3 regions of the Corynebacterium heidelbergense genome follow, and region 1 is predicted to be linked to each of the others. Evidence: predicted binding sites of a transcription regulator. Region 1 holds the regulator's gene; each other region holds the start of a gene.
What was found. The regulator LexA, encoded in region 1, represses DNA repair genes until DNA is damaged. The targets are predictions, from matches to a motif close to CGAACANNTGTTCG.

Region 1 (9,674 bases):
GGCCCGCCGCCACCCGACGCGGCGCCGCTGCCCACCCCCATCGTCATCGTGGGCCCCACGGGTTCGGGGAAGTCGGAGGCCGCCCTGGCCGTGGCGGAACAACTCGGCGGGGAGGTGGTCAACGCGGATTCCATGCAGATGTACCGGGGCATGGATATCGGCACAGCGAAGCTTCCCCCCGCCCAGCGCAGGTGCATTCCCCACCACCTGTTGGATGTCCTGGATGTCACCGAGACGGCGAGCGTGGCCCGCTACCGGAAACAAGCCGGTCAGGTCGTGGACGCCCTACGCAGGGACGGGACCATCCCCGTCATCGTGGGCGGGTCCATGATGTACATCCAGGGCCTGATCGACGACTGGCAATTCCCGCCCACGGATCCGGAGGTCCGGCAACGCTGGATGGTCGAGCAGGACCGCGTTGGGGTGGAGACCCTACACGATCACCTGGCCGCGGTGGATCCCCAGGCCGCTGCCGTCATTGAACGCCGGGATCCCCGCCGAATCGTCCGCGCCCTGGAGGTCATCGAACTGACCGGTAAACCCTTCAGCGCCACCCAGCCGGACAGGAATCGCCCGCCGCGGTGGAACGCCCGGATTATCGGCCTGCAGGCCCCCGCCACCTGGCTATCCCCCCGCCTGGAGGCGCGCGTGCAGCGCATGTTCGACTCGGGCCTGCTTACGGAAACTCGGGGCCTCGTCGAGCGGGGGCTGGTGGAGCAAAGCACCGCTGGCCGGGCCATCGGCTATTCCCAGGCCCTGGCGGCCATCGCCGGAACGATGACTGTCGACGAAGCTCAGGAGTCCACGGTGGTCGGCACCCGGCGCTATGCGCGGCGCCAGCGTAGCTGGTTTCGGCGCGATCCGCGCATCCGGTGGGTAGAGGCTGGGGACCCAGCGGCCGTGGCTGCGGTGGTGCAGTTGGCCGCGGAGGCGCAGGCGAGCGGGGTATAAAGTGGGGCACCTGATGAACGATTCCCGCGACATCTCCCCAGCCGTCGGCACACAGAGCGGCCCGCCCACGTCGAAGCGCCCGGCCCTGCCCTTCATCAAGGCCCACGGCACCCGCAACGATTTCGTGGTTCTGGTGGATCCCGAGGCCGAGCTGGAATGCCCCCCGCAGTTGGTGCGGGCCATGTGCGATCGGCGCGCCGGGGTGGGGGCCGATGGCCTCATCCGGGTAGCCCGGGCAGGGGCCTTGGAGCGCGCGGGCGTGATCCCGCAGCGACCCACCGGATGTGGGAAGGCGACGTGGTTCATGGATTATCGCAACGCCGACGGTTCCGTAGCCCAAATGTGCGGCAATGGGGTGCGGGTGTTCGCCCACGTCCTCGTTGCGGAGGGGCTCATTCCCGCTGCCGAGGGGGTAGAGCCCTTCTCCGTGGGCACCCGCGCCGGGGCCAAGCGGGTGGTCCTCCACCGTGCCGACGCCCGGGACGCGGTAGTCAGCGTGGACATGGGGGCTCCGCACCTCCTCGGGCCCGCCACGGCCCGGTGGAATGGCCAGCAGTTGCGGGGACTCGGCGTGGATATGGGTAACCCGCACCTGGCTGTAGTCCTGGAGGATCACGACGCCCATTCCCTGGCGCAACTGCCCGTGCCGTTGCCCGTGGAGGGGGATCCGGAGGTCTTCCCGGAGGGCCTGAACCTGGAGTTGCTGACCCCGCTGGCCGGCGGCCGGGCGCATATGCGGGTGCATGAGCGCGGGGTTGGGGAGACCGAGTCTTGCGGGACGGGCACCGTCGCCGCGGCTGTGGCAGCGCTTGCCCACCGGGGGCGCCGGGTGGGGAATGTCGCTGTCTCCGTGCCCGGCGGAGAAGTCCAGGTGAGCGTGACCGAGGATGGTTCCACGCTCACCGGCCCATCTCAGATTGTCTTCCGGGGTTCTTTTCCTCTTTTGGACGCCAACTCCGTGACCTAGCGCCCAGAAACGACAGCGCACGGGGGTGAAGCCGAGCTGGCTAAAGCGCTCTGGTGGCCGCCGGTTAGGAGCAGCCGTCGCACCCGCAGCTACCCGATCCACACCCCCCGGCGCCGCCGCAGGTCGCGGGCGCGGAGAGGGAGACGGCGAATTGCACGGTGCCCTCAACGACGGCGCCCTCGACTACGGTGGTGCCCAGCTCTGCCGGGTCCGCGATGTCGTGGGGGAGGAGCAGGGTGAAGGGAAAGGGCTGTTGCACCTCCGCGATCGTGAAGCTCTGCCCCGTGAGCTCGTTTCGCCCGGGCCGCACGGAGGCGAGGGGCACCCGGATCTGAGCCCCGGCGTGCGGGGCCGTGCTTCCGGCGGATAGATCCCGGTACCCCGTGGACACCACGGAGGGCTCCTGGGACCCGGCGCCGTCGGCGTGAAGCCGGACATCCGTGGCGATGGCGGAAAGAGCTATCGGTTGGTAGTTGAGGGTACCGACGTCCGAAAATAGTGGCCCCTGATCTACCGTGGCCGTGACCGTACCGAGGACAGGGGCCGATTGGCCGCTGGTGTGCAGCTCGGTGGTGTCCGCGACGATGTCCACCACGCCGATGATGTCCGTGACCATGGAGATGTGGCCGGTGGTGGGGGCTCCCGTGCGGAAGCTGGCGAAGCAACCGTAGGGTTCGGCGGCGAGGATGACGAGGCGGCTGCCGCTGGCATCGTCGTAGCACAGGAGTTGGCCGTCGCCAACCTCCCCCAGCACCCCCAGGCGGCCGGAGGCATACGCGGCCTCCAGGGCATCCTGCCACCGGGGGAAGTTCAGTCCGATGCTGTTGAGCTCCGCAATCATGACAGCCATGCTAGCCCTGCCAAACCCCCACCGGTTACGCCGGTTCCGGTCGCACCGGTGTAGAAAAGAACACAATGACACAGCAAGAATGGCCCGGTGAGCCGGGATGGTCCGAAGAGGACCCGACAGTAGGCGAGCTGGACCTCGAGGCCCGCACCAGCTTGCGCCGCCTCTCCCGGGGGGTCAGCGACTACACCGACGAGCAGGCGGAAGGCTACGACGTTGAGTACCGCAAGCTCCGCCTGGAGCGGGTGGTGCTGGTGGGGGTGTGGACCCAGGGCAGCCTGGCCCAGATCGAGGCCAGCCTCGAGGAGCTTCGAGCCCTGGCGGATACCGCCGGTTCGGAGGTCGTGGATGTGTTGTACCAGCGACGGGACAAGCCCGACTCGGGAACCTATATCGGCCGGGGGAAGGTGGAGGAGCTGCGGGCCGTCGTGCGGGAAACGGGCGCGGATACGGTGATCTGCGACGGCGAACTGAGTCCGGGGCAGATGATCGCGCTGGAGAAGGCCCTGGACGTCAAGGTGATCGACCGCACCATGCTCATCCTCGATATCTTCGCCCAGCACGCCAAGTCGAAGGAGGGCAAGGCCCAGGTGGCGCTGGCCCAGATGGAGTACCTCATTACGCGGGTGCGTGGATGGGGCGGTGCCTTGTCCCGTCAAGCCGGTGGGCGGGCCGGATCCAACGGCGGCGTGGGGCTGCGCGGACCGGGTGAGACGAAGATCGAGGCTGACCGCCGACGCCTGCGGGCGGACATGGCCCGGTTGCGCAAGGAGATCTCGGGGATGAAGACGTCCCGGGATGTGCAGCGGGAGCGCCGGGATAGTGCGGCGCTCGCTCAGGTAGCTATCGCGGGGTACACGAACGCGGGGAAGTCTTCGCTGATCAACGCGTTGACCGGGGCGGGGGTGTTGGTGGAGGATGCCCTGTTCGCGACCCTGGACCCGACCACCCGGCGGGCCAAGTTGCGCGATGGCCGGGCCGTGGTGTTCACCGACACGGTTGGGTTTGTCCGCCACCTCCCCACGCAGCTTGTGGAATCTTTCCGCTCCACGTTGGAGGAGGTGCTGGCAGCCGATGTGGTCCTCCACGTTGTGGATGGGTCGGATCCCTTCCCGCTGGAGCAGATCGCGGCCGTGAACTCCGTTATCGGGGACATTGTCGCGGAGACCGGGCGCCCGGCCCCGCCGGAGATCCTCGTGGTGAACAAGGTGGATGCGGCGGACCCGATTGTTCTGGCCGAGTTGCGGCATCGCTTGGATGACGTTGTCTTTGTCTCCGCGCGCACGGGGGAGGGCATCGCGGAATTGGAGGCCCGGCTGGAGCTGTTCCTCAATTCGCTGGACCAACACGTTCGGTTGTTGATCCCCTTCACCCGGGGCGACCTTATCTCGCGTCTCCACGAGGTGGGGACGGTAACTCACGAAGAGTACGGGGCTACGGGAACGGTTGTGGACGTGCGCCTGCCCGCAGTGGTTGCCGCTGAGCTGGCGGATTTTCGCGCGGAGGGCCTGGGGGCCTAGATCGCAGGGCGAGCTTCTGCGCCGGGCCGGGGGGCGGGGCTAGATCTTGCGCAGAACGGCCGCAACCTTGCCCAAGATTTGGGCTTCGTCCCCGGGGATGGGCTCGAAAAGATCATTGTGGGGGAGCAGCCACACGCCCTCGGCGTTGCGATGGAACTCCTTAACGGTGGCATCTCCGTCGATCATTGCTGCGACGAAGTCCCCTTGTTCTGCGACAGATTGCGATCGCACGACGACCCAGTCCCCGTTGAAAATACCGGCGTCCTGCATCGATTCGCCGACCACCTGGAGCAAGAAGAGCTCGCCCTGGCCCACCAATTCCGTGGGCAGGGGAAAGTGGGCTTCCACGTTCTGCTCGGCGAGGATTGGATTGCCCGCGGCGATTTGCCCGACCACCGGGACGTAGGTTGCTGGGGGTAGGAGGGCCGCGGAGTCCTCTTCGGCTGCCGGAGCCGGGCGGGGTTGACGTCCCGGCTTCTTCCGGGAAGTGACGTCGTACTCACTGCCGTCGAAAGAACGCACGTCCACGGCCCGGGGCTTCTTGTCCTCGCGGCGCAGGTAACCCGCCTTCTCGAGGGAGTTGAGGTGATGCGAGACGGAGGACGTGGATTGCAGGCCCACGGCGTTGGCGATCTCGCGGATGCTCGGGGGATAACCCCGAAGCGCGCGGGAATCCTGGATGACCTCCAGGATGCGGCGCTGCCGGTCGGTCAGCGGGGCCCGCTTGGGGGAGCGGGAACTGGATTTGCCTGCAGGCCTGGGGGTGGCCTTCTCGGCCCCCTTGTCGGAGCCTTTCGCGCTGGTCTTGGCCGTGCTGCTCTTCCCCTTCGAGCTACGCCGCCCACGCAGCGGCTCTACCGTGCCGTCCCCTGGTGTGGAGCTTTCCCGTGGTGCCATCGTTTTCTCCTTCTCGTCCCCGCAACAGCGATGGTGTGACGCCTCCGGCGCCTGGCTGTTATCACGCTACACGATGAGCTGGACGATTCGTGACACATACGTTCGAAAAGTTTCGGGGTTTGTATGGACAGGCTCGAACACGCGTGCTAACTTTCCAGGCATGGACAAGTTCGAACGGGTGTACGATAAAACGCTCTGTTCGATGTTCTCTACACAGGGAATGTCCCGCCCGTGCGCTCTACTAGTGGAACCCGTGGCCGCCAGGTAGTGCCAGGGGAGGAATATCTCCTCAGCCGCCGGTGGTTCCCGGGGATAGCTCCTCGTCCCCAGTTAGCCATCTCCAACCGCGAAAGGATACTTCCGCGCCGTGACTATTCTCAGCTTCCCAGATATCCGTCATGCTGATCGTCGCCCCGCAGTCGGCGCTAAACAGCCTGTTGTGCTCACCTCTCGCTGTCTGGAGGCGGGGAACCGGGGCACTGCGCGCGTCCGCCCCGCGGCGGTGCGCCCGGCTTTGTCCCCGGCGAAGGTGCACCGCGGCCATCACGTCCAGAAGCTCATCTCCCTAGGGGTCGTCGAGTCTGTAGTTGACGGTCAGAGCGCCCGGGGCACACGTACGGAAACCGCCGCCGCTCCGGGTCGCACACCCCGGACTCGAAAGCCGGATTGGGCGGATCGCGGTGAACTCGCCGGTTCGAACACCGCAGGAGGCGGTCTGGCCCTATCCCGCGGACCGCGAACCCGGGGGCGGAGCCAGGTATCCACAAGCGGCTGTTCGAATGTGCAGCGTGCCCGGGCCGACCGTACGGCTCGGGACGGTGCCGCGCGGGCCCACGGAGGCACGCCCGTTCGGCGGTGGGGACAATTTCTCCGGACCGCTCGCCGGGTAGCCGAGTCCCCGGGTGGTCTGACCCTATCCGTGGGGTCCATCATCCTCACCGCGGGAATGAGCCCACTCGTCTTCCTGTGACCAGATACCTTCCGCCTACCAGGTGCCTTCTTCCCCTGACTGGCAACCCGCCGTGCGTGAAAAGGGAACAAGGTGAAAAAGGGGACAAGGTCATGGGGCGAGCGGGGGCTGGGTGGCTAAGCTAGGCGGCGTGCTGTGCCCTTCCTGCCGCTCCGAACAGTCTCGCGTTGTGGACTCCCGCACCGTCGACGGCGGTGTCGCTATCCGCCGCCGACGTGAGTGCACGCAATGCCGGACGCGTTTCACCACCCTGGAACGCTCCGTTCTTCTGGTCACCAAGCGCAACGGAGTCTCGGAGGAATTCAGCCGGGACAAAGTCATCCGGGGCGTGTCGCGAGCCTGCCAAGGCCGAGAAGTTTCCGAGGATGCCCTCAAACGACTGGCCCACGAAGTCGAGCAGAGCATCCGAGCCACCCACGGATCGCAGGTACCCGCCCACGACATTGGGCTGGCCATATTAGACCCTCTCCGCCGCCTGGACGAAGTCGCCTACCTGCGATTCGCCAGCGTGTACAAGTCCTTTACCTCAGCAGAAGACTTCGAGGAGGAGATCGCGACCCTGCGGGCCCACACGGTGCTGGCCGCGACCGAGATGCACGACCCGCCGCGAACAGAGCCACCGGAGGGACGTGCGGGAGGGGGAAGCCTAGTGGAATTACCCCAGCGAGCCGACTGACATGGGCGGTTCGGGAAACGGGTCCGGGCGGTTCCACAAGGGCTGGCCATGCGCCTAGCGGATCTTCTCCAATGCCTTCCGGATCCGCGCCACGGATACCGAACGGGTCGTGCCAAGGTTCTGGGCGAACAGGCTCACACGCAGCTCCTCAATCATCCACCGCACCTCCTTGAGCTGGGGCGAATGAGCCCGCGCAGACGGTAGCCGATCGACAGTCGCCCGGTAGTACTCGAAAGCCTGGCGCACCTGTTCCTCCAGGTCCTCATCGCGGTCAGGCTGCGCTTCGAGGTCCTCCAACCGCTGCTTGACGGCCGCAACATACCGCGGCACATGCTTCAGGTGCCCCACGCCATGCCTCGCCACCGCGTGTTGAGGCAGATAAAACCCGAGCTGCTGCTGAATGTCCTTGATGATCGGCCCAGACCATTCCCGCAACTCCGCGCGGAGGTCCTCCACGGCGAGAATGGCGGGCGCCACAGCAACCACCATCTGCCGGACCATCCCCGGCACCTTCTGCCTGGCCTGCTCGATCGCACGGTCCGCCTCATCCGGATCGCGCAACACGGGGCCAATCGAGGTGAGGATGTCCCGACAGGCCACAGCCACGCAGTCGGCGACAAGCCCCTCTACTCCCTGGGCCACCCCGGTCTGCTGCGCCCCACCATTCCGCTTACAGCCCCCGGTCTTGTTCGATGCCCCGGTTCGTTTCGACCCGCCGTTCGATCTCCCGGAGCTCGGGGCGGAATCGGTGCCCACGCGGCTGGCATAGGTCCCCATCGCGACGCGCTGGCGCAGGGGTAACCCCTTGATCATCTGCTGCGGCTGCACCCGTACTGCAGTGACCATGAGATCCAGCACCGTCTTGAACTGCTGCGCCGCCGCTGCCTGTTTCGTCGGAAATGCCCGGACGATCATTGCGCCGTCCTGCGCCAAGATGGCGGGGTAGGCCTGGACCGGCTGGCCGTCAATGATGGTCTCGATATGTTCCGGAATGACGCCAATACCCTCCGCCGTCCACTTAGCGGCTCGCGTCAGCTCGTCACCGCCCATGCCAGCGGACGATGCGGCACCCCGCCGCCCCTTGGAGCCCGTGCCTCGGCCCCCAGAGGAGCCGGACTTGGCCGCAGCACCGTGCCCGTTGCGTGTGTCCTGCGCCCCCTGGCCGCCGGTCCGTCCGTCCGACCCCGCAGCACCGTGCCCGGCTCCGCGCATTCGCCCCTGGGCACTGGCCTTGGCGATGGCCTGAGTGATCTGGCCCGAAAGGTCCGCCTTGAGTTGGGAGATATCTCGGCTCGCGGCCACCACCTTGCCGTGGCGATCAATGGCCGCAACGTTCACCCGTAGATGAGGCGGGACCTTTGACCAGTCGAAATCCTCCGCGTCGATCCCGGTTCCACCTAAGGCCCTCAATGCGTCTGCCAGAGCGCGGTCGATGGGGCCGTCGAAGGCGCTCATCCTGCCGAGCGCCGCTGCGGCGAAGTTGGAGGCCGGCACAACCGATTTGCGCAGGGCCTTGGGGAGGGAACGAATGAGAGCTACGCACAATTCCTCCCGCATTCCTGCGACCAACCATTGGGCCTGTTCCTCGTCCACCGTAGCCAGCAAGGGGAGCGGCACGCGCATGGTGATGCCATCATCCGGACGGCCCGGTTCGAAGACGTAGGACAGGTCAAAGCGCAGGGAGCCCTGGATCCACGTGTCCGGGAACTCACCGGCTGCCGCGGCTGCTTCCGGGGATTCGATAAGGGCATCTAGGTCGAAGTCCAACAGGTGGGGATGCCCGTGACGGGCCTTTTTCCACCAGCTATCGAAATGCCGGGCGCTGACGACGGACTCCGGCAGGCGAGCATCGTAGAAGTTGTAGAGGGTTTCGTCGTCTACCACGATGTTCCGCCGACGGGCCTTGTCCTCCAGTTGTGAGGCTTCGGCCAGAACTTCCTGGTTGTGCGCGAAGAAGCGGTGGTGGGTACGCCAGTCGCCCTCCACCAAAGCCCGGCGGATGAACATCTCCCGGGCCTGGGGCCGGTCCACCTTGCTTAGGGAGACCACCCGATCCGCGATGATGGGCAATCCCAGCAGCATGATTTTCTCGTGGATCATGGCTGCCGAGCGTTTCGCGGACCAATAGGGTTCCGAGTAGGTGGCTTTGGTCATGTGGCCTGCGACCTGCTCCACCCACTCCGGCTTGCAGGGGCCGACGGTTCGTGCGAACACCTGGGATGTTTCCACCAACTCTGCGGCGATAATCCACTGTGGCGGTTTCTTGGCCAACTGCGAGGAGGGGTGGATGACGAAGTGAGAGTTTCGGGTCCCCAGGAATTGACGCGAGTTACCCTCACGCATTCCGATATGGCTAACCATTCCGGAGAGAACGCACTGGTGCAGTACATCCTCGTTGAGGGCGGTGGGGTCGAAAACCAGCTCACGCACGTGGGGGATGTAAGAAATCTCCCAGCCGAGGTCCTGCACGATGCTGAGAAATTGGCGGACCAGATCCATCCATTCCCGGGCTCGAACGTAGTGCAGAAATTCCTCACGGCAGAGTTTCCGAAACTGGTTGCCGCTCAACTCCTTGCGCCGGGTTTGGATGTAGTTCCACAGTAGGATAATTGACGTGAAATCCGAATCGCTGGCAAAACGCGCATGCAGTTGGTCCGCCCGGGCCTGGTGTTCTAGCGGGCGCTCCCGAATGTCCTGGATGGACAAAGCCGCCACAAGCACCGCCAGCATGTCTACTACCCCCGCAGCGTGGGCCGCCACTAGCATGCGGGCCAGGCGCGGGTCGGCGGGAATCCGGGCGAGGTCACGCCCCACCGGAGTCAAGCTGTAACCGGAATTCCCAGCCG
Region 2 (9,674 bases), 380 kb from region 1:
GGATGTCCCCGTTGGGGTTGATCGTATCCGAGCTGGCCATCGCCACAATCTCCCCGGTTTGGGCGTCGAGCACGACAGCGTTGGCGGCTTTCGCGCCGGACTTTTCCCGGGCCTGCTGCACCTGCTGTTGGACGAACGTTTGGGCGTCCAGGTCGATCGTGAGCTTGTACGCATCGCCGTCGACTGCGGGGTGCTCGTCGCGGGTGGACCCGGGGATGGCATAGCCATCTCCAGCCACGTCCACCGTGCGGGACCCGTTGATGCCCTGCAAGTGCGAATCCTGGGCGAGCTCCAACCCAAACTGCCCCTGGTTGTCTGCGCTGATTTTGCCCACCACGTTTTGGCCCACGGCCCCATTGGGGTACATCCGCACGTCCTGGCGCTCCGCGGTGATCTCTGGGAACTTACTTACAACCGCCTGGGCGACATCCGGGTCCACGTCGCGGACGAGCACCTCGTAGGTGGAGTTAGAGGTCAGGGTATCCCGCAGGTCCTTCTCCTTGATTTCCGGCCGACGCTGCGAGGTGTTCTTCTTGCTGGCCTCCTCGATCATCCCGGGCAGGGTGCGCACAATCTCATCTAGCCGCTGGTCCGGGGCCGCCGCTTGATCGGGATATAGCTCGTGGCGCTCCTCCATGTACTGCCGCAGACGATTCGGGTGCACCGACAGGCTGCGGGCCTCCATCGTGTACGCCAGCACCTGCCCATTGCGGTCCGTGATCTGGCCCCGGTGGGCCGGTTCTGCAATTACTGCGGTGCGCTGCTGGGAGGCCTGCTCCGCCAGGTTGGGTCCCGCGATGAGCTGCACCCACGTCAGCCGCAGCACCATGGCGAGAACAACGAGGACCACGATGAGGAGCACAATGCGAACGCGCTTGTTGAAGCGCGCCGTACTGGCGTCCACAATCATCCAGGAGTTGGCCACCGGAGACCGACCCGCGCGCGCAGCAGAGGACCCCGATGGGGATCCGGAGCGGTCATTTTCAGCGGCCAACGCGGACGGTCCTCAACTTTCGGGTCAGCAGGGTGGGTTATTGCGGCATGGGTCGGGATGGGCGGGGCTAGGGGGTGCGGCGGTGGCGACAAGGCCGCCGTCTAGCGGGCACCACCGGCTCGCTCGCTATTGTGTACCGGCCGGCGGACAAAATCCGTCTCGGCACCGCTGCGGCGTGTCACGTGCGATTGGAGTTGGGGGTGGGGCGAAGGCGAGCTCGAACAAGGGGTCCGTATTGCCCGCCTCGGCCGACCGCGGAACTTAGGTGCGGGGAGCAACGGGGGCTGCCGGTGCCGAGGCCGGGGCTGCCGGGGCCGCAGCGGGAGGGGCGGCAGGCGCAGCCGCAGCGGGCGGGGCAACAGGAGCAGCGGGCCCAGTCGACGGCGCATAGGGCAACTCCGCCGCCTGGGGTGCGCCGGCGGGCTGCCCGGGTGTGCCCCGAATCACTGCGGCTTGTCCGGCGGGATCGGAAGGGGCCAGCCCTGGGACGTTGGCGGTCTCGGCGGGGTTGGACGTAGCCCCCCGGCGCTGTTGGCGGCCGTTGACGTCCTGAATCGGCCGATTGCCCTCAGCATTGCTGGGCCGGGTCTCCACGATGTCCCGCCCATCCGCTCCCCGAGCCTCCAAAACACCGGGTTGGTTGGGCACGACCATGCCCAACTGCGCGGCCCGCTCCGCGACGTGACCAGAGGACCGGGCGACGGTGACATCCCGCTCCAGGCTCTCCAGCTCGTTGCCCACAGAAGTCGTCTGCTTGCGCGCCTCGGCGATCCGGAAGGACTGGTCCGTTGTCACCGCCGACAAGTACATGATCACCGCGATGCCCACGATCAGCATCGCCGCGACCACCCCCACGAGGCGAACGACGGCCGAGTTGGCGCGGTTGTAGTCCACCACTCGCCGACCGCGGACGGAGACGGTGCGCCGTGCGCCCACCGAAGTCCGAGGTGCCGCCGCTGCCCCGGTGCGGGGGGAGGTGCGTCGAGTCTGGGTTGCCGAGGGAGATGCCGCCGCCGCGCGCTCGACGCGGCGCGGGCCCACGGGGGTCTGCGTGGCCCCGGGGGTTTTCCGGCGGTCGGGTCGGAATGCCGTGCGGCGCTCAGTCCGGGGTGGCAGGTCGTGGAGGGTACCTGTCGGGGGCATGAGGGGGGTGTCCTTAACGTTCTTGGTGGGGCCGGGAGGTGTGCTGTCGGATGCGTTGCGCGGCTCGCACGCGAACGGGAGCTGCTCGGGGGTTGGCGTCGATCTCGGCTGGGCCAGCCCGCTCAGCCCCGCGGGTGAGCAGTTCGAACTCCGGTTCGGTGCCGGGCAGTTCCATGGGCAGCCCTGCCGGGGTGCGGGAAGTCGTGGCCTCCGAGAAAGCGCGCTTGACCAGGCGATCTTCGAGGGATTGGTAGCTCATAAACACCGCTACTCCCCCGATGGGCAGGCAGCCGAGCGCCGCGGGGATGACGCGCTCCAGGGCCTCCAGCTCTCGGTTGACCTCCACGCGCAATGCCTGGAAGGTCCGTTTGGCGGGGTGACCGCCTGTGCGCCGACTCGCCGCGGGGATGGTCGCGTAAAGCAGTTCCACGAGGCGCCCGGAGGTAGCAAACGGCTCGCGCTCCCGTTCCCGGAGGACAGCGGAGGCGATTTTGCCTGCGAAGCGCTCATCGCCGTAAGTCTTGAGCACGCGGGCCAGGTCCCCGTGCGAATACGTGTTCAGCACATCTGCGGCGGTGAGCGGGAGTTCCGGGTCCATGCGCATGTCCAGGGGCGCGTCGGTGCGATAGGCGAAACCCCGTTCCTCCCGGTCCAACTGCATGGAGGACACGCCGAGGTCGAAGAAGCATGCGGCTACGCCAGTCCGCCGGACGCTCTCCGACACATCGCCGCTGGACACCAGGCTGTCGAGCGTTTCCGGGAGAGCATCGAATCGCGTCTTTGCGCTGACGAAGCGGGGCCCGAAGGGGGCAAGGCGTGCACCGGCTTCCCGCAGGGCGTCCGGATCACGGTCCAGGCCCACGACGATGGCGGTGGGGAAAGCGCGGAGAAAGGCCTCACTGTGTCCCCCGGCGCCGAGGGTCCCGTCGACGATGACGGGTGCTTCCGGTTCTTTCCAATTGTGGACGCCAATACCTACCAGCTCCACCATCCGTTCGCACATCACCGGAGTGTGCCCGGGCTGAACACCGGCCGCGGTCTCGGCGGGACGAACTCCGGCCGAAGTGTCGGCGGACTGGGATGCGTGGTCGGGTGTGGTGCGCGATGGCGCGCCGGGGGTGATGCTCATGTTCTGGGGCACCTCCTTTCTGTGGGGGATGGCTCGTAGGTGGCTCGGTGTGGCCGGTTCGCGGGGATATAGCCGGTTGGCAGGACGGGATTGACTGTCAGGGCCCGGCTAGTTCCCGGATACGGCCGGTTGGCGGGGTACGGCCGGTAGCAGCTGGGGGCGGGAAAAAGGGGGCCGTCGGCGGCGGTAGCTGGGGTGCTACGGACAGGGCCCCACCTGGATGGCTCCGCGGGCTTGATGTTGGGGAAGTACATCAAACGACCACGTTGTTCATCCAGGTGAGGGCCTGACCGCAACACGGTGATCTCCGACTGATCGCTCGGGTGGTCGCCCGGGTGGTCGCCGAATGCTCTCCGGGTTCTGACCTGGCCATCGCTGCGCCGAAGCCGACGGAGGTGAGGGGCACCTAGAGGAACTCGGCGAAGGCCTCGTCGATCCCCTCGGAGAAGTCCGCCTCGTGCTCGCGGTTGTATTCGGACCAGGAGTCGGCATCCCAAATCTCTAGGAAATCCACCGATCCGATGACAACGCATTCCTTGGCGAGCCCCGCATAGTTCCGATGCCCAGCGGAGATGGAGATCCGCCCCTGTGAATCCGGGGTTTGTTCATCTGCGCTGGCGGCGAGGTTTCGAACGAACGCCCTGGCTTTGGGGTTCGTCCGGGAGGCGGCCGCCGCTTTGCGTGCTCGCACGAGGAATTCCCCGCGCGGATACACCGCCAGGCTGCGGTCCTGACCCTTTACCACCATGCAGCCATCGTGGAGTTGCTCGCGGAACTTAGCGGGGAGCGTGAGGCGGCCTTTGTCGTCCAGCTTGGGGCTAAAGGTGCCGAAGAACACGTCTGCGGTTCCTTTCTGCCGTCGTCGCTGTCAGCCCCACACGTTCCCAATCCGCAAGCAAAACCCCTGGTCGCGATACCGGGCCCTTACTTGCTCTGTGGAGTTATTCGGCGTGAACAGCCACTCCAGTTGTTTGGCGGAAGACCCTGCACGTGGGATGCGGGGAATCCCCCTGGTCACTGCACCAGCTGTCACATGAGCCCCATGCTACCCCACTTTCCCCCACGCAACCCACAATTAGCGGTCAGCGTTTGTCTCTCCAGAAGGCTTCTCAACTACTTTCTGCTGGTCTTACTGGTCTTTCCCGGCGTGGGGGGAAGTGGGGGAAAATTCCTCACCGGGGTGTCGCCGGGGGGCGTCGCTTGAAGTGGTGCGTGGGCACCATTCGCCGGGGAACCTTCCTGCGCATGCAAAAACCCAGGATGACGGCTGTTGTTACCGACATCCTGGGTTTCGGCCCAGTGTCTATGGGGTCCGGCCCACTGGGCGTGTGGGGTGACCCAGCGCCTACGGGAAAGGGCCTTGTGTGTGCCTCTAGCTAGCGCTCAAATCGCTTCCGGAAGTTGTTCTCCATCCGGTCCCCTAGGTTGCCATTGGGAACACGGGCCCGACCCGGGCGGGACTTGCCACGCTGGGGGGCGCTTCCCACCTTCGGGGAGGGTTGAGTGCCCCGGAAGCCCAACATGCCCCCGGCGAACATGATAAGGAACCCCAGAATGCTGAGGGCCACGAACCACAGGGAGTGCTGGGCCAACGCGATGCCCCCGATAAGCGTGACGAGCCCAAGGAGAAGCAGTGCGACACAGCGAATGTTGAAGGAAAAGCCGGAGTGCGACCCGGCCTTCGCCGCACGCTGGGCGAAGCGCGGGTCCTCCGCAGCCAGCGCTTGCTCGATCTCCGCGAGCATGCGCTGTTCCTTCTCAGATAAAGCCACGGTTGTCCTCCACTCTGGACGGTCTTGTTCACGGTTGACACGGTGTGCGAACGGCACGGCGCGCCGAGCAAAATCCGGCCGATCAAGTTGGTTCGATCGAGCTAGTGATAGCCCAATCCACCAGTTTTCGTTGCTGACGCTTTCACACTCTCACGGTGTCAACGCCACGGGCGGGTTTTTAGTTCCTCAAGCGGACCTGCCCGGAACTGGTTGCCTGCGCCTGCGCTTACAACCCCATCGTAGTCGCTCCGGCGTGTTCCTTAGATCCGATTGCCCAGACCACTACGGCAGATTCTCCCCTACCCGGCTGCCCCCAAGGTCTGCGGCTGCAAGCCGGCGGCTAGGCGCGCCTCCTCGATCAGTGCGCTGGCGTCGCGGTAGACGGCGTCCATAACAGAGCTCGGAACCTCCCGCTCCAACCCCATGTCCACCCGATTCACATAGCGCGCATGAGCCTCAAAGTTCGCCGCCCGATCCGCACGCTCCGGGGACACCCGACGCAACCGGGACCACGCAGACCCGGCCGGCAGGCGCTTGCGCCCCTTTCGCTCCGATTCGATGAGAGAACCGGCGGCCCGCAGGGCTGCCCGATAGGCGTACACGATGGCCACCTCCGCCGTCGCCGCAGTGCGAGCGAGTTCCAACTGATCTTCGGCAGCAGCCACGAAGGCCCGCGCATCGGGGCGAGTCTGCCACCCTCTCCGCTGCTGTGTCGCCATTGTTCGGCCCACCTTTCCAGTCCTGGTCACCGGCGCTCCGGAGTCCCTGTCTTTGGTGCTGCTCACGCTAACGCCGCTGCGGGACATCGCCATGCCATGATACCGGTTTTATAGAACATATGTTCGATGCGACCAACCTTTACCCTAAAGCTGCACCTTTGCGTGGACAACCGTGGCACCATGGACCGCATGTTCAGCCAGCCCACCGTGCCCCCCGCTGCCCTGCGGGTGGACGTGGTTCGCCTGAACCCCGACCAGTTCCTGCGCCACCTGGACCGGCTCGTGGACATCCACCTCGCTGCCATGAGGTATCCCCGTTCCGCCCACCAGGGCCGCCGGGTCTTGTGGCGTTCGAATGCCCAGGAGCCGCAGTTTGCTTGTCACGTAGCTCTGGCGCATCCGCACGGCGAGACTGCCAACCCCGATGCTGACGGCCACCACCCCGTTGGCGTGTGCTTCAGCTTCCTCGGCACCGCCGCCACCTTCTGGTACAACTCCGTCTATGCGGGTCTTCGCAACATCGGCTGGAGCACCGAAGCTATCCGGGAGTTCATGGGCAGCTACACGGAACTCTCCGAGGTGCACCTCCTACCGGAGTGGCAGAACCAGGGCGTGGGCACCCAGTTGTTGGCCCAGCATCTGCGCACCGTGTCCACCCCGGCTGTGATGCTGTCCACCCCGGAGGCGCGTGACGAGGGCAACCGGGCCTGGTCGCTCTACCGCAAGTTCGGTTTCCGGGATGTTCTCCGGGACTTCCACTTCGGCGGAGACCCCAGGCCTTTTGGGATCCTGCGGCGGGAACGGCCGGACATCCCCGAAGTTCGCAGCTAGCGAACCATGTCGTGGCCGTACTCTTCCCCCCAGGCTGGAGCCATCCCGAGGTTGTGCAGGACCTCCTGGGTCGCCCGCACGTTATTCATCGTCATGAAGTGCAGGTCAGGGGCGCCCTCGGCGATGAGGCGCTCAGCCATCCTCGTGGTGATACCAATGCCCACCTCCCGGATGCGATCGCGATTGGCTCGCTCGTCCCCACCGGCGGCTGAAAGCAGCTCCCGCTCGATGTCGGCGGGCAGTTGGGCCCCCGCGAGCTCCATCTGCTTGCGTACAGAGCGCAGGGAGGTGATGGGCATGAGCCCAGGGATGATGGGCTTAGCCCCCTCCGTCGGGTCGGCTGCGGCCAACCTGTCTCGCAGGCGCAGATAATGGTCGACGTCGAAGAACATCTGGGTGATGGAGTACTGGGCCCCGGCTCGGAGTTTGCGGAGGGTGATCTCCGTGTCCTGCTGCAGATCATTGGCCCGGTAGTGGCCCTCGGGGAAGCTAGCAATGCCGATATCGAAAAAACGCCCCTCCGGCATGGCGGTGACCAGCTCGATCAACTCGCTGGCATACCTCAGGCCACCCGGTGTTTGCACCCACTGGCCCGTGGGATCCCCCGGAGGGTCCCCCCGCAGCGCCAACAGGTTGGTCAACCCCAGGCTGGCGTAGGCCCGGACCATGTGGATGAGCTCGGGGACCGTGTGCTCCACCAACGTGGTGTGTACCAGGGTGGTCAACGGCTTAGTGGCCAGCCGGCGAGCGACGCGCAACGTGCGCTCCCGGGTGGATCCTCCCGCCCCGTAGGTCACGGACACGAAGCTGACCCCGAGGTCGTGAAAGGCCTCCGCCGCCGTGAACAAGCGCAGCTCGGCCTCGTCATCCCGGGGTGGCATGAACTCGACCGAGAAGGGTACCCGCCCGGGGGTGTTGAAACGCAGGGTGTCGGAGACCGCGACCTGGCGGTACGGCAGGGGGGCGGGGCGGGGAGAATCCGGCATGTCAGGAATCTTAACGCCCGCGACGTGTGGTGCCCTCCAGACCACCGGCTCCTGCCGCCGCCGTCCATATCGCCGCTAGACTGAAGTTCTGCGTTCCCGCACATCGATCCAATCCGGTTTCTCAAGATGTGCACCTACGGTAGCCATTGTGCTGCCTGCTACTAGGCCCCGAAGCCTGAGAAAGGCACTACCGCTCCTATGCAACCGTGGACCGATCCCGGCCCCGCTTCCGCCCGCTGGGCGCCGTCAACGCCGTTGAGCGAGGTGCCCGCCGCCTGCCAAGAGGTCCTGCAGGCCTACTTAGAACAGTGCCGCAAAGAGTTCGGCGGCATCGATCCGCTGCTGGAGACAACTTTGGATGCCCTCGCGGACTTCATCCTCGGAGGAGGTAAACGAGTCCGCCCCACCCTCGCCTGGGCCGGAGTGAGGGCCGCCTGGGAGGGCGGCGGCGGCCACCCACACGACGGGGAGACCGAAGGTGGGGTTCCCCCACAGGCCTATCTCGCCGCAGTGAGCTCTCTGGAGCTCATTCAGGCGTGTGCGCTCATCCACGACGACATTATCGACGCCTCCGACCTCCGGCGTGGGCGCCCCACTGTCCACCGAGTCTTCGAGAAGCAGCACCGGGATCACTCCTGGCACGGTTCGCCGGAACACTACGGCATCAGCCAGGCCCTCCTCGCCGGGGACCTCGTCTTCGCGTGGGCAGACGACATGCTGACGGACTCCGGGGTGCCCACCCGGCACCAGGTGCGGGCCCGGCCCGCTTGGCGGGCGATGCGCACCGAAGTCATCGTTGGCCAGCAACTGGACATCGCAGTGGAAGCGCGCGGCAGCGACGACGTGGCCGATTCCCTAAAGGTGGTCAAGTACAAGACCGCCTCCTACACCGCGACCCGCCCGCTCCACCTCGGGGCTAGCCTGGGCGGCGCCGACGAGCGCACCGTGGATCTGCTCTGCCAGGTTGGACAGCAGATCGGGACGGCCTTTCAGCTCCGCGACGACCAGTTAGGGGTCTTCGGGGATCCCGCCGTCACCGGCAAGCCCAGCGGGGATGACCTGCGCACGGGCAAGCGAACCGCCCTGATCAACTCCGCTCTCGCCCGGGGCACGGCCGCCCAGCGCACTGAAGTTCACGAAGCCCTGGGGTCCATCAGCAGCGACGCGGATGTGGAGCTGATGCGCAAGGTCATCATCGCCACGGGTGCGCAAGACCACATCGAAGACACAATCCAAGGCCTCACCGACAGCGCCAACACCGCCCTACACAACAGCTGGCTACACTCCAGCATCATCGACGAGTTGGTAGGCTTTGCCTCCCGGCTCACCAACCGGAGGTTTTAACCACCATGGCTCCCCGTACCCGCAAAAGCCACCTCGACCTTGTCCGCCCCTCCATCCCCATGACTCGGGCGACGAAACGCCAACTTGTCCCCGGGAAAACCAACCATGTCGTCATCGTCGGCGCGGGACTGGCGGGACTCACCGCCGCCATCCGCGTGCGCGCCACGGGCCGGGACGTCACCGTCATCGACTCCGAAAGCACCGTCGGCGGGCGTTGCCGCACCGAATGGCTGACCTCTGGGCACGGCCGCTACGCCGCGGATACCGGCGCCTCGGTGTTCACCATGCCCTCCCTCGTGGAATCAGCCATCGCCTCCGTTGGCCTGCGCCCGCAGGACCTCGCTGAAGACCTGCCGGAAGGCTGGGGCCTGCATAAGCTCTCCCCGGCCTACCGGGCAGAGTTCGCATCCGGCCGCGTCCTGGGGGTGTACTCCAACTCGGACCGAATGCTCAGCGAGATCCGCCGCTTCGCCTCTGACCACTATTCCGCCGCCGACGTGGAGCGCATCCAACAGGGTTACCTGCACCACCGCGATTGGGCCGCCGAGCTGTTTGCCAGCAGTTTCGAAAACTTCCTCGCCGCGGACTTCGACTCCCCGCTGGACCTACTGTCCACGCCCGCGTCAGCCTCCGACCTTGGCCACCTCCTCAGCCTCGGGGCCTTCGGCAGCCTCGGGCGCAAAACCGAAAAACAGGTCATTGACCACGAACTGGCCCGCGTGCTGTCCTTCCAAGCCCTCTACGCCGGCGTGGCCC
Region 3 (9,674 bases), 120 kb from region 1:
GACACTGCGGGCGCTGGCCTCCAACTGCCGAGCTGCCCGCACCGCTACCGCCGCCCCCTCCGCCGGGCGCAACTGATCCTCCCAGGCCCCGATGTGCGCCTGCAGGGAGGCGATCTCGCGCTCCAGGGCGCGCTCGCGGTCACGAATGCTCTCCGCGTGCGCTTCCGCACTCGCAGCTTCCCGCTGCGCCCGGGACATGGCCTCCTCCAGCCCCTCCCCGGCGCCGCGGGCCTCGTCCCCCTGCTGCGCGGCCACCTGGGATTCGCCCTCGGCCGCCTCCAACGCCTCCTGCGCGTGCTCCACGGCCACCGAGCTGCGCGCCGCCTCCTGTTTGGCAGCATCCAGCCGGGCCTGGGCGGCCTCGTGCTGGGTCAGCAAACGCACCGCCCCCTCCCGGCGGTCTGCAATGGCCCGGACCTGTGCCATGTGCTCCCGGTCCGCTTCCCGGGCGGCCTCCTCCCGCTCCTGAACCTCCTCCCGAAGCGTCTCCAGCCGCTCGAAGGCCTCTTCCACGGCCTCGTCCAGCTCGATCTGCTCCTCCTCCGCCCGCTCGGCCCTTGCCAAGAGGCCTGCGGGATCCGGGCCGGTCCAGGCAGCTTCCTCCACGTTCTCCGCGCGGTCCCGGGCGATGCGGATGGTGGCGGCGTTCTTCTCCGCGACGGCCGAAAGGCGATACCACAGGGTCCGGGCGGATTCCGCGGCCTCCAGGGCGGTGCGCAGCTCCTCTTCCGTCCGATTCAGCTCGGCACTGCTCTGCTCGTGCTGTTGCTGGAGTTCCGCGACCTGCTCGGCGAGCTCCGCGGAGCGCCGGGTTGTGCGGTCTAACTCGGCGGAGAGGGTATGGGCGGCGTGGGCGGTGAGCATCACCCGGGCCGAGCGGATCCGCGCCTGCACCATGGAGGCCTTCTGCGCGGCCTCCGCCTGCCGCGCCAGGGGGCCGAGTTGCCGGCGGAGCTCCTCCGTGAGGTCCTGCAGGCGATCGACGTTGGCCTGCATGGACACAAGCTTGCGCTGCGCCTTCTCCTTGCGCCTGCGGTGCTTGAGCACACCCGCGGCCTCCTCAATGAAGGCGCGGCGCTCCTCCGGCTTGGATTCGAGGATTTGGGACAGCCGCCCCTGGCCGACGATGACGTGCATCTCCCGGCCGATGCCGGTATCGCTGAGCAGCTCCTGGATGTCCATGAGCCGGGCCTTGGCCCCGTTGATCTCGTACTCGCTGGCCCCGTCGCGAAACATGCGGCGGGTCACGGAGACCTCGGAGTATTCGATGGGCAGGGCGCCGTCGGAGTTGTCGATGGTCAGCGTGACCTCCGCCCGCCCCAGCGGCTTGCGGTCACCAGCCCCGGCGAAGATGACATCCTCCATCTTTCCGCCGCGCAGCGTCTTGGCGCTGTGCTCCCCCATCACCCAGGCCAGGGCATCCACGACGTTGGACTTCCCCGATCCATTGGGCCCCACCACCGCGCAGATCCCAGGTTCTAGCTTGAGCACGGTCGAGGACGCGAAGGACTTAAACCCCTTGAGCGTCAGCGACTTCAAATGCATTCGCACATGTTAACTCACCGGCGTTTTGGCTTACCGGCGGTCGAAGCCCTGTTCTCCCTTGGGCTCTGCCCATTGCTCCACGACGGTGCTGACATCCCCCGGGCGGTCCCGCCCGCTGGGCTGTTCCCCCAGGCGCTCGAGTAGCTGCTCGGCGGCCCGGCGGGGCCCTTCGGCGACCACCAATACCCGCCCGTCCGGGTAATTCGTCGCGGAGCCGGCGAGGTTGAGTTGGAGGGCTTGGGTCCGCACCCACCACCGGAAGCCCACGCCCTGAACATGGCCGTGGACCCAGGCGATGAGTCGAACGGGTTGGTCGGCGGAATTAGGCACGTTGTTCCTCCCAGAATTCGCGTCGGGTCATGGCCTCTTCCCCATCCCAGCATTCCACGTTGCGCAGCTCCGGCAGATCGCTGCGGTGGAAGATGGGTTCCTTGCCCTCGTGGCGCTGGGCGGCGTAGTTGCCCAGAAGCTTGAAGGCCACCCCGCCGAGCGGGATGATCGCGATGAGGTTGATCGTCACCATCGTCGCGGCGAAGGTGTCCGCCAGGGCCCACACCAGCGGCACCGTCCCGATCGCCCCGCCGAAGACGCACAGGATCACCAGCACGCGGAAGATACGCATCACCGTCGGGGAGTTGCTGAAGTACTGGATGTTGGCCTGGGCCAGGTAGTAGTTGCCGAGGATGGAGGAGAACGCCAGGAAGAACAGGACGAAGGTGATGAGGTGCGTGCCCCAGGGCCCCACCTCTGCGGCCAGCGCGGACTGGGTGAGGGAGACACCCTCCACCTCGCCGCCATAGGTGGGGTTGGACAGCAGGATGATGAACGCGGTGATGGAGCAGACCACGAGGGTGTCGAAGTACACGCCGAGGGTCTGCACCAGCCCCTGCTTGACGGGGTGGGAGACGCTGGCGGTGGCCGCGGCGTTCGGGGCGGAGCCCTGTCCGGCCTCGTTAGAGAACAGGCCTCGCCGCATGCCCTGGCTGAAGGCGTAGCCCACGGCGGCCCCCGCCACCTCCTTGAACCCGAGGGCGTGGCCGACGATGGTGGCGAACATGTTCGGGATTTCGGAGACGTTCTTGCCGAGCACGAACACGCCGAGGAGAATGTAGGCCCCGGCCATGAAGGGCACGATCCACTGGGTGACATTGGCGATCCGCTGCACACCGCCGAAGATGACGAGCGCGCTGAGAAGGGCGATGACCAACCCGATGCCGGCGGCGGTGCCGGTGGAGATGGCCGAGTCTTGTCCCCGGGCCACCTGCAGGGAGGTGCCCATGGATTCCACGATGGAGTTGGTCTGCACGGCGTTGTAGACGAAGCCGTAGGTGATGGAGATGGCCACGGCGAAGACGATGGCCAGGGGGCGGGCCCGCAGGCCGCGGGTCATGTAGTAGGCCGGCCCGCCGCGGAATCCTTTGCCGTCGCGGGTCTTGTACACCTGCGCCAGGGTTGCCTCCACGAAGGCGGTGGCCCCGCCCACGACGGCAACGACCCACATCCAGAAGACCGCGCCGGGTCCGCCGAGGGAGATGGCGATGGCCACGCCGGCGACGTTGCCCGTCCCCACGCGGGAGGCCGCGGAGATGGAGAAGGCTTTGAATGGGGAGATCTCGTCCTTGTGGCTATCTTTGGGCGGCCGCTCCGTGATGGAGCGAAACATGTCCGGGACGTAACGGATTTGCACGAGCAGCGTGCGGATCCCGAAGTACAATCCGGCCCCTAAGAGCAGGAATGGGATGATTTTCCACAGCACCCCATTGATGTCTTCGCTGAAATTCCTGAGCAGTCTCCATGCTTTTTCAAGCTACACGACGCCCCATTCGCTTCTTTTGGAGTTAGTGCTGGCACTGGTTAGTGCTGGCATTGGGGGCAGTAGTGGGAGCTGCGATTCATCCACTGTTGGCGCACAATGGGTTGCCCGCAGACGTTGCAGGGCTGGCCGCCGCGCCCGTAGACGTTGAGGGAGCGCGAGAAGTACCCGCTGGATCCGTTGACGTTGACGTAGAGAGAATCGAAGCTGGTTCCCCCGACCTCCAGGGCCTTCGTCATCACGGCGGCAGCGGATTCGATGGTTGCGGTGATGGTCCTCAGGGTGAGCCAGCGGGCCATGCGCCTCGGCCGTACCCCGGCGGCGAAGAGGGCCTCGTCGGCGTAGATGTTGCCAATTCCGGAGATAACGGTCTGGTCCAGCAGGACGCGTTTGATCTCGGTTCGTTTGTTCTTTATGACGCCAGCAACCGCGCGCGCGTCGAAACCCTCCTCGAGGGGGTCCGGGGCGATGTGGGTTGCGATGGTGGGCACGCTGGCTTGCAGGCCGTGGGGGTCCGGGCACAGGTCCACCACGTTCCACTGGCCGAACGTGCGCTGGTCCACGAAGCTGAGCTCGCGCCGGTCGCCGTTGGGCAGCGCGAGGTCCGCGCGAATCCGCAGGTGGGGGTGGCCCGGGGGCGCTTGGATCAGCATTTGCCCGCTCATGCCCAGGTGCACAAACAGCGCTTGGGGCCGGTCCCCGTCTAGTGGCAGCCAGAGGTATTTCCCCCGCCGCTGGGCGCCGATGATGCGGCGTCCCACGAGCAGTTCCCCGAGGTCTTCGGGGGTGGTGTGCGAGCGGGCTGCCCGGGGGTGGCGGACGTTGACCGCCTCGAAGCGGGCACCGATGAGGTGGTCGTGGAGGCCGCGGCGGACGGTCTCCACCTCAGGAAGTTCTGGCACGGGTTCGGTGTGAGACTTTCTGTGGTGTGCTGGCCTATGAGCGTTCGGAGAGGCCGTGGACAGCGGCTTGCGCGGCGGCGTGCTCGGCTTCCTTCTTGTTCGCACCGGTGCCGGTGCCGCGGGCCACGCCATCGATGCTGACGACGGAGGTGAAGATCTGCTCGTGGGCCGGCCCTTCCACGGAGGTGGAGTATTCGGGGGAGCCCAGCGAGCGGGCGGAGAGTTTCTCCAGCAGGACCGTTTTCCAGTCCATGGTGAGGCCCACGGTGGGCGCTTGGCTGATGCGGTCGGCGAAGATGCGCAGGACGGTTTCGCGCGCGACGTCGAAACCGTGGACGAGGTAGATGGCTCCGAGCAGGGCTTCCATGGTGTCGGCGAGGATGGAGTGTTTATCGTCGCCACCGGTGAGCTTCTCCCCGCGCCCCAGCAGGATGTTAGGCCCGAGGTTGAGGGTGCGGGCCACCTCCGCGAGGGCGTACATATTCACGACGGCAGCTCGCATCTTGGAGATGTCCGATTCGCTGCGGTCCGGAAACTGGCGGTAGAGCTGTTCGGCCACGGAGAGCCCAAGCACCGCGTCGCCGAGGAACTCCAGGCGTTCGTTGTTGGGGAGGTGGCCGTTTTCGTTGGCGAAGGAGCGGTGGGTGAGGGCGAGGCGGAGGATGTCGTCGTCGAGGTGCACGCCCCAGGCCTCCAGGAGGGGGGTGTGGTCTGTCTTGTTGTAGGCGGCGTGGAGCGCGGCCTCCCCGGTCAGGCGTCGTTTACGCCCCATTCCGATCCTCCTGTGCCTCGGCGCCCAGGTCTTCAGCGATTTTGGCGAGCCCGGCCCATCGGGGGTCGACGCCACCCTCCCCAGCGCCCGCGTCACTGGCCGCGGCGTCGATCACGCCATCCGGGTCGGGGGTTTCGGAGGTGCACTCTTCGCCGTAGTCGGCGCAGGTGGGGCTGAAGGGGATGCCCAACCCGGCCTCGTCCAGCACGGCTTGGGTGATGTCGACGCGGTCCTCCTCGTCGACGGTGGCGACGACTTCCTCTTCACTGTGCGCCTCGTCCCCTTGGACCGTGTCCTCGTTAAGGGCGAACACTTCCTGGATGCTGAAGTCCAGGTCGGGGTTCAGCGGGTTGAGGCAGCGGGCGCAGCTTCCGGTCGCGGTGCCGTGGATGTCGGCGTCGACCATGATGGCTCCCCCCAGGTTGGTGAGGGTGGCCTCCACGCGGACGGGTGCGTCCTTGTGTATCGCCAACAGTTCCCCGCCGAGGTCGTGGGGTGCGGGCCCGGTGAGGGTGACCGCCTCCGGGCTGCCGGTGGTTCCGCGCAGCACTGGGCGAACGTCGAGGATGAAGGGGTTAGACATACCCCTAATTTCTACCCGGCTCCCCGTGGGAGCGGTAACCGGATACCCCGGCACCCTTGCGCAGGGCGGCGCGGTCCCGGCCGACGGTGCGCAGGGTGTTGGTGAGGGATTCCTCGAACTCGGCGAGCGTCGAGTCCACGTAGCGATCGCACTCGGTGCGCAGCCGGTCGGAGTCGGCGTGGGCGGACTGCACGATGCGCTGCGCCTCGGCCTCTGCGTTGCGGACCACCTCGGAGTTGGAGACCAGGCGCTGCTGTTCGGCGATGCCTTCGTCCACCGATCGTTGGTAGGACTCGTTACCGCTAGTGACCAGGCGGTCTGCCTCGGCGGCCGCGCGGGAGGTGACGTGGTCGTACTCGTCGCGGGCATCGTTGATCAGTCGATCGGCCTCGTTTTCGGCCTGGGCGACGGTGGAGGCAGCGCGGTCCTCGGCGTCCTGGACCATGGAGTCGGCCTGGGCCTTGGCGCTGGCGAGTATTTGGTCGCGCTCGGCTTCGGCGTCCGCAATAAGAGAGTCGGCGCGTTCCTGGGCATCGGAGATGATGCTGGATCGGTGGTCCAGCACATCTTGGGCGTCGTCCATCTCGATGGGGATGGCGTTGCGCATCTCGTCGAGAATGTCGAGCACTTCCCGGCGGGGAACCATGCAGTTGGAGGTCATGGGCACGCCGTAGGCCTGCTCCACCATGTTCTGGAGGTCGTCCATACCCTGGAAAGTTTTGTACATGTGGCCCACTATTCCATTGCTGCGGTTTCCGGGGTCGCTGTGACACGCGCGTCGGCGCCGGTCGGAGGTCAGAAGGGCGGCTCCTCTCCCGTGTCTTGGCGGTTGGGCGCGGCGGATGCGCTGCGGAGGTGCTGGCGGTAGGCATCCAGAAGGGTGTTGCGCTCGTTGATCACCTTCGTCCGCCGGGAGGCTCGCTGGGCGAAGGTGAGGCGCCGCAGGACGCCGTTGGGTTCGGTGGTCACGCTGTGGCCGTCCCCCACGCTGGTCCAGCGCTGGCACCCGTCCGCGCCCATGCTGACGTCCCACTGCCCGGCCGTCTTGACCCGGTGGTGGGTGCTGCACAGGCAGTGCAGGTTGGCGGTGTTGGTGGCCCCCCCTTCGCGGGAATTCTCGTGGTTGTAGCGGGCGATGTGGTCCAACTGGCAATCCTCGGCTTCCACGCCGCATCCGGGGAAACGGCAGGTGCCATCCCGCCCCATCACGGCTGCGCGGATGCCGGGGGTGGGGGTGTAACCCTTGGTGCTGTCCGCACCGGGGAAGCGCAGGTGGGTGACCCGGGAGAGCCAACGTACAGCGGCGGCGGGTTCCAGCCGCGTTCCAGCGCCGGTGATGCTGCTCAGATCGGCGGCGTTGGCGTAGAGGTTCAGCGTGACATCCGCGCTCGCCTCCCCGCGCACGAGCGCTAGGAGGGCCTGCGCCCGCGAGCACTCCTGGGTTGCGGCAGCCGAGTCGATAGCCCGGGTGAGCTCGAGGGCATCCATCTTGCCGAGCGTGAGGTGAAAAGTCGTGTAATCCGCGTTGCGCGAGTCGATCTCGAGCTGCGTCTTGGGCGGCTCTGGGGGGAGTTCGTCGCTGTCCGTCGGCCGCGCGGGCGGGTCGTACTGGGCCAGCAGGCGCTGCAGGCGGCGGTGGATGGTGCGGGGCCCCGGCACCGCCTGGTCTGCAATGGTCGGGCGCAGCGCCCGGACCACGGCGGGGTCCACCTCTGCTCGAAGCCCGGGGGACACGGCAACGAGGTCCCCGGCGATGGTGTTCAGGTGAGCCAAGCTGAAAGCCCCGCTCTCCAACATCGCTCCGGTCTTGGGGTAGGCCGCCAGCATCGTCCCGATGTCGCAGTACATCAGAGCGGCGCTGTGGGAAATCCCCAGGCGCGCCGCAATACGGGTGGTCACGTCAGTGATGACCTCCTCGCCTTGGGGTGCGCAGGCCTCTGCGATGCGGAGGTGATGGCGGTTGATCGCGACGGCGTGGCCGCTCAGATCATCGTCGGTATCGCATACGCGCCAGCAGGCCGACTGTTCGGCCGATTCCGGCGGCGGTTCTTGCTGTGGTTCCCGTGGTGGTCCCTGCTGTGGTTCCCGTGGTTCCTGTGGTGGCTGGGCAGTCATAGTGGGCCCCTCTCCCCCTTCTTGTTCCCCAAGTCTTTGCTGCGTGACCCGATCAATTCAGGCACACATCCACGTATAAACCACGCCCGGGACATCCCCCCTTCCCCACATCCGAAATACCCATTTCTGGACGCCAATAACCGAACACCTGTTCGAACATTCACCGTCGAGCACTGGTTTCTCCACCCCCAACTGGGGGGGGTGAGGCACCCCCGCTGCTAACCGAGGCTCAACGCTAACCGGCGCTCACCTCTGCGCGGATCGCGTCCGCCAGCACGCCGAGCCCCTCGCGGAGGAGTTCCTCCCCGATCACCAACGGCGGCAGTAGTCGCACGACGTTGCCGTCCATGCCGCAGGTGAGCACCAGCACCCCGGCGTCCCGGCACCGTCGAGCCACGGCGGAGGTCAGCTCTGCGCTGGGGGCGGAGTTGGCGTCCGCAAATTCAAGAGCCATCATCCCACCCCGACCGCGCAACTCGGCCACGCCACCGCGCCCCTCCCTTCTTCCTTCCTGCCCTCTTTCCCCAGCACCTGCGACGGATACCAGCGGGCCCAGAACCTCGCGCACAATCGCCTCGATCTCCCGGGCCCGAGAGCTGAGGTGTAGGCGCTCCATCTCCGTCAACGCTGCCAGCGCAGCCGCGCAGGCCACAGGATTACCGCCATAGGTGCCGCCGAGGCCGCCCGGATGAGGTGCATCCATGATCTCCGCCCGGCCCGTCACCGCAGACAGCGGCAGGCCCCCGGCCACGCCCTTGGCGATGGTGACGAGGTCCGGCTCAACCCCCTCCTGCTCGCAGGCAAACCAGGCACCCGTCCGACACAGCCCCGATTGAATCTCATCGGCAACGAAGACAACTCCGCGCTCCCGGCACCACCGCGCCAACTCCCGTAAGTATCCGGGGGCGGGGACGACGAATCCACCCTCGCCCTGGACCGGTTCCACCACCAGGCAGGCCAGATTGCCCGCTCCGATCTGCTGCTCCAACACCGAGATGGTGCGCTTGGCCGCCGCAGGTCCACTCAAGCCGTCGCGCAGCGGATAGGAGGTAGGAACGCGGTACACCTCGGAAGCAAACGGACCGAAACCGGATTTATACGGCATGTTCTTTGCCGTCATGGCCATGGTGAGATTGGTCCGCCCGTGATAGGCGCAATCCAGCACCGCCACGCCATTGCGGCCCGTGTAGCTGCGGGCGATCTTTACCGCGTTCTCCACGGCCTCAGCCCCGGAATTGAACAGGGCCGTGCGCTTTTCGAAGTCCCCGGGAGTCAACTCCCCCAACCTCTCGGCCACCTCGATGTAGGACTCGTAGGGGGACACCATGAAGCAAGTGTGGGTGAACTTCGCCACCGCCTGCCCCACCGCGTCCACCACCGCGGGATTGGCGGCGCCCACGGTGGTCACCGCGATGCCAGAACCGAGATCGATGAGCGAGTTGCCGTCCACATCCACCAACACACCGCCGTCCGCCTCAGCGATGTACCGCGGCCACAGTGGAGTGACGGAGCGGGGGACACTCGCTTCTAACCGGGCCTGCAGCTCTTTGCCCTTCGGACCCGGCTGGGTGGGCCCGGTGGTCAGGCGTCGGCGCTGCGGTAGGCGGTAATCCAGGTTGTCCATGGTGGGCGGGTTCCCTTCGGTTGTGTGTTTCGGTCCTAGTTCAGGGCTGCGTTCTCGTCAGCGTCGGTGCAAGTGCGTCGGCTCGAACATGCGCAGCACCGCAGGCAGCACCACCACGCGGGGCTGGCCGGATTCCAGGGCTCGGCGCACGGCCTCGGGGGCGTCGGCGACGGTCGTCTTCTCCGCAGCCACCCCGAAGGCCTCCGCGAGTGCCACGAAATCGGGCCGCGCCAACTCCGTGGCCGTGGCTGCACCGAACTCCCCCTCCATGTACTCGCGCAGAATCCCGTAGCCCCCGTCATCGACAATGAACCACGTCA

Region 2: the regulator LexA is predicted to act here: its motif matches at 5,870-5,883, upstream of CHEID_RS03960 (SAV_6107 family HEPN domain-containing protein).
Region 3: the regulator LexA is predicted to act here: its motif matches at 7,872-7,885, upstream of CHEID_RS06175 (HNH endonuclease signature motif containing protein).

What each region holds. Positions count from the first base shown of each region.
Region 1 is NZ_CP063191.1:1,269,864-1,279,537, reverse strand. It holds gene miaA (tRNA (adenosine(37)-N6)-dimethylallyltransferase MiaA) at 1-951, shown strand, start outside; gene dapF (diaminopimelate epimerase) at 965-1,918, shown strand; gene CHEID_RS05650 (hypothetical protein) at 1,983-2,759, opposite strand; gene hflX (GTPase HflX) at 2,834-4,285, shown strand; gene lexA (transcriptional repressor LexA) at 4,325-5,182, opposite strand; gene CHEID_RS05635 (hypothetical protein) at 5,550-6,152, shown strand; gene nrdR (transcriptional regulator NrdR) at 6,283-6,828, shown strand; gene hrpA (ATP-dependent RNA helicase HrpA) at 6,883-9,674, opposite strand, start outside.
Region 2 is NZ_CP063191.1:890,016-899,689, reverse strand. It holds gene CHEID_RS03985 (peptidoglycan D,D-transpeptidase FtsI family protein) at 1-910, opposite strand, end outside; gene ftsL (cell division protein FtsL) at 1,256-2,137, opposite strand; gene rsmH (16S rRNA (cytosine(1402)-N(4))-methyltransferase RsmH) at 2,151-3,140, opposite strand; gene mraZ (division/cell wall cluster transcriptional repressor MraZ) at 3,673-4,104, opposite strand; gene CHEID_RS03965 (DUF3040 domain-containing protein) at 4,643-5,038, opposite strand; gene CHEID_RS03960 (SAV_6107 family HEPN domain-containing protein) at 5,338-5,757, opposite strand; gene CHEID_RS03955 (GNAT family N-acetyltransferase) at 5,947-6,588, shown strand; gene CHEID_RS03950 (methylenetetrahydrofolate reductase) at 6,585-7,574, opposite strand; gene CHEID_RS03945 (polyprenyl synthetase family protein) at 7,773-8,918, shown strand; gene crtI (phytoene desaturase family protein) at 8,924-9,674, shown strand, end outside.
Region 3 is NZ_CP063191.1:1,391,814-1,401,487, forward strand. It holds gene smc (chromosome segregation protein SMC) at 1-1,545, opposite strand, end outside; gene CHEID_RS06145 (acylphosphatase) at 1,576-1,875, opposite strand; gene CHEID_RS06150 (alanine/glycine:cation symporter family protein) at 1,868-3,310, opposite strand; gene mutM (bifunctional DNA-formamidopyrimidine glycosylase/DNA-(apurinic or apyrimidinic site) lyase) at 3,400-4,260, opposite strand; gene rnc (ribonuclease III) at 4,295-5,032, opposite strand; gene CHEID_RS06165 (YceD family protein) at 5,022-5,615, opposite strand; gene CHEID_RS06170 (SPFH domain-containing protein) at 5,620-6,342, opposite strand; gene CHEID_RS06175 (HNH endonuclease signature motif containing protein) at 6,411-7,730, opposite strand; gene gabT (4-aminobutyrate--2-oxoglutarate transaminase) at 7,966-9,354, opposite strand; gene CHEID_RS06185 (thiamine pyrophosphate-dependent enzyme) at 9,412-9,674, opposite strand, start outside.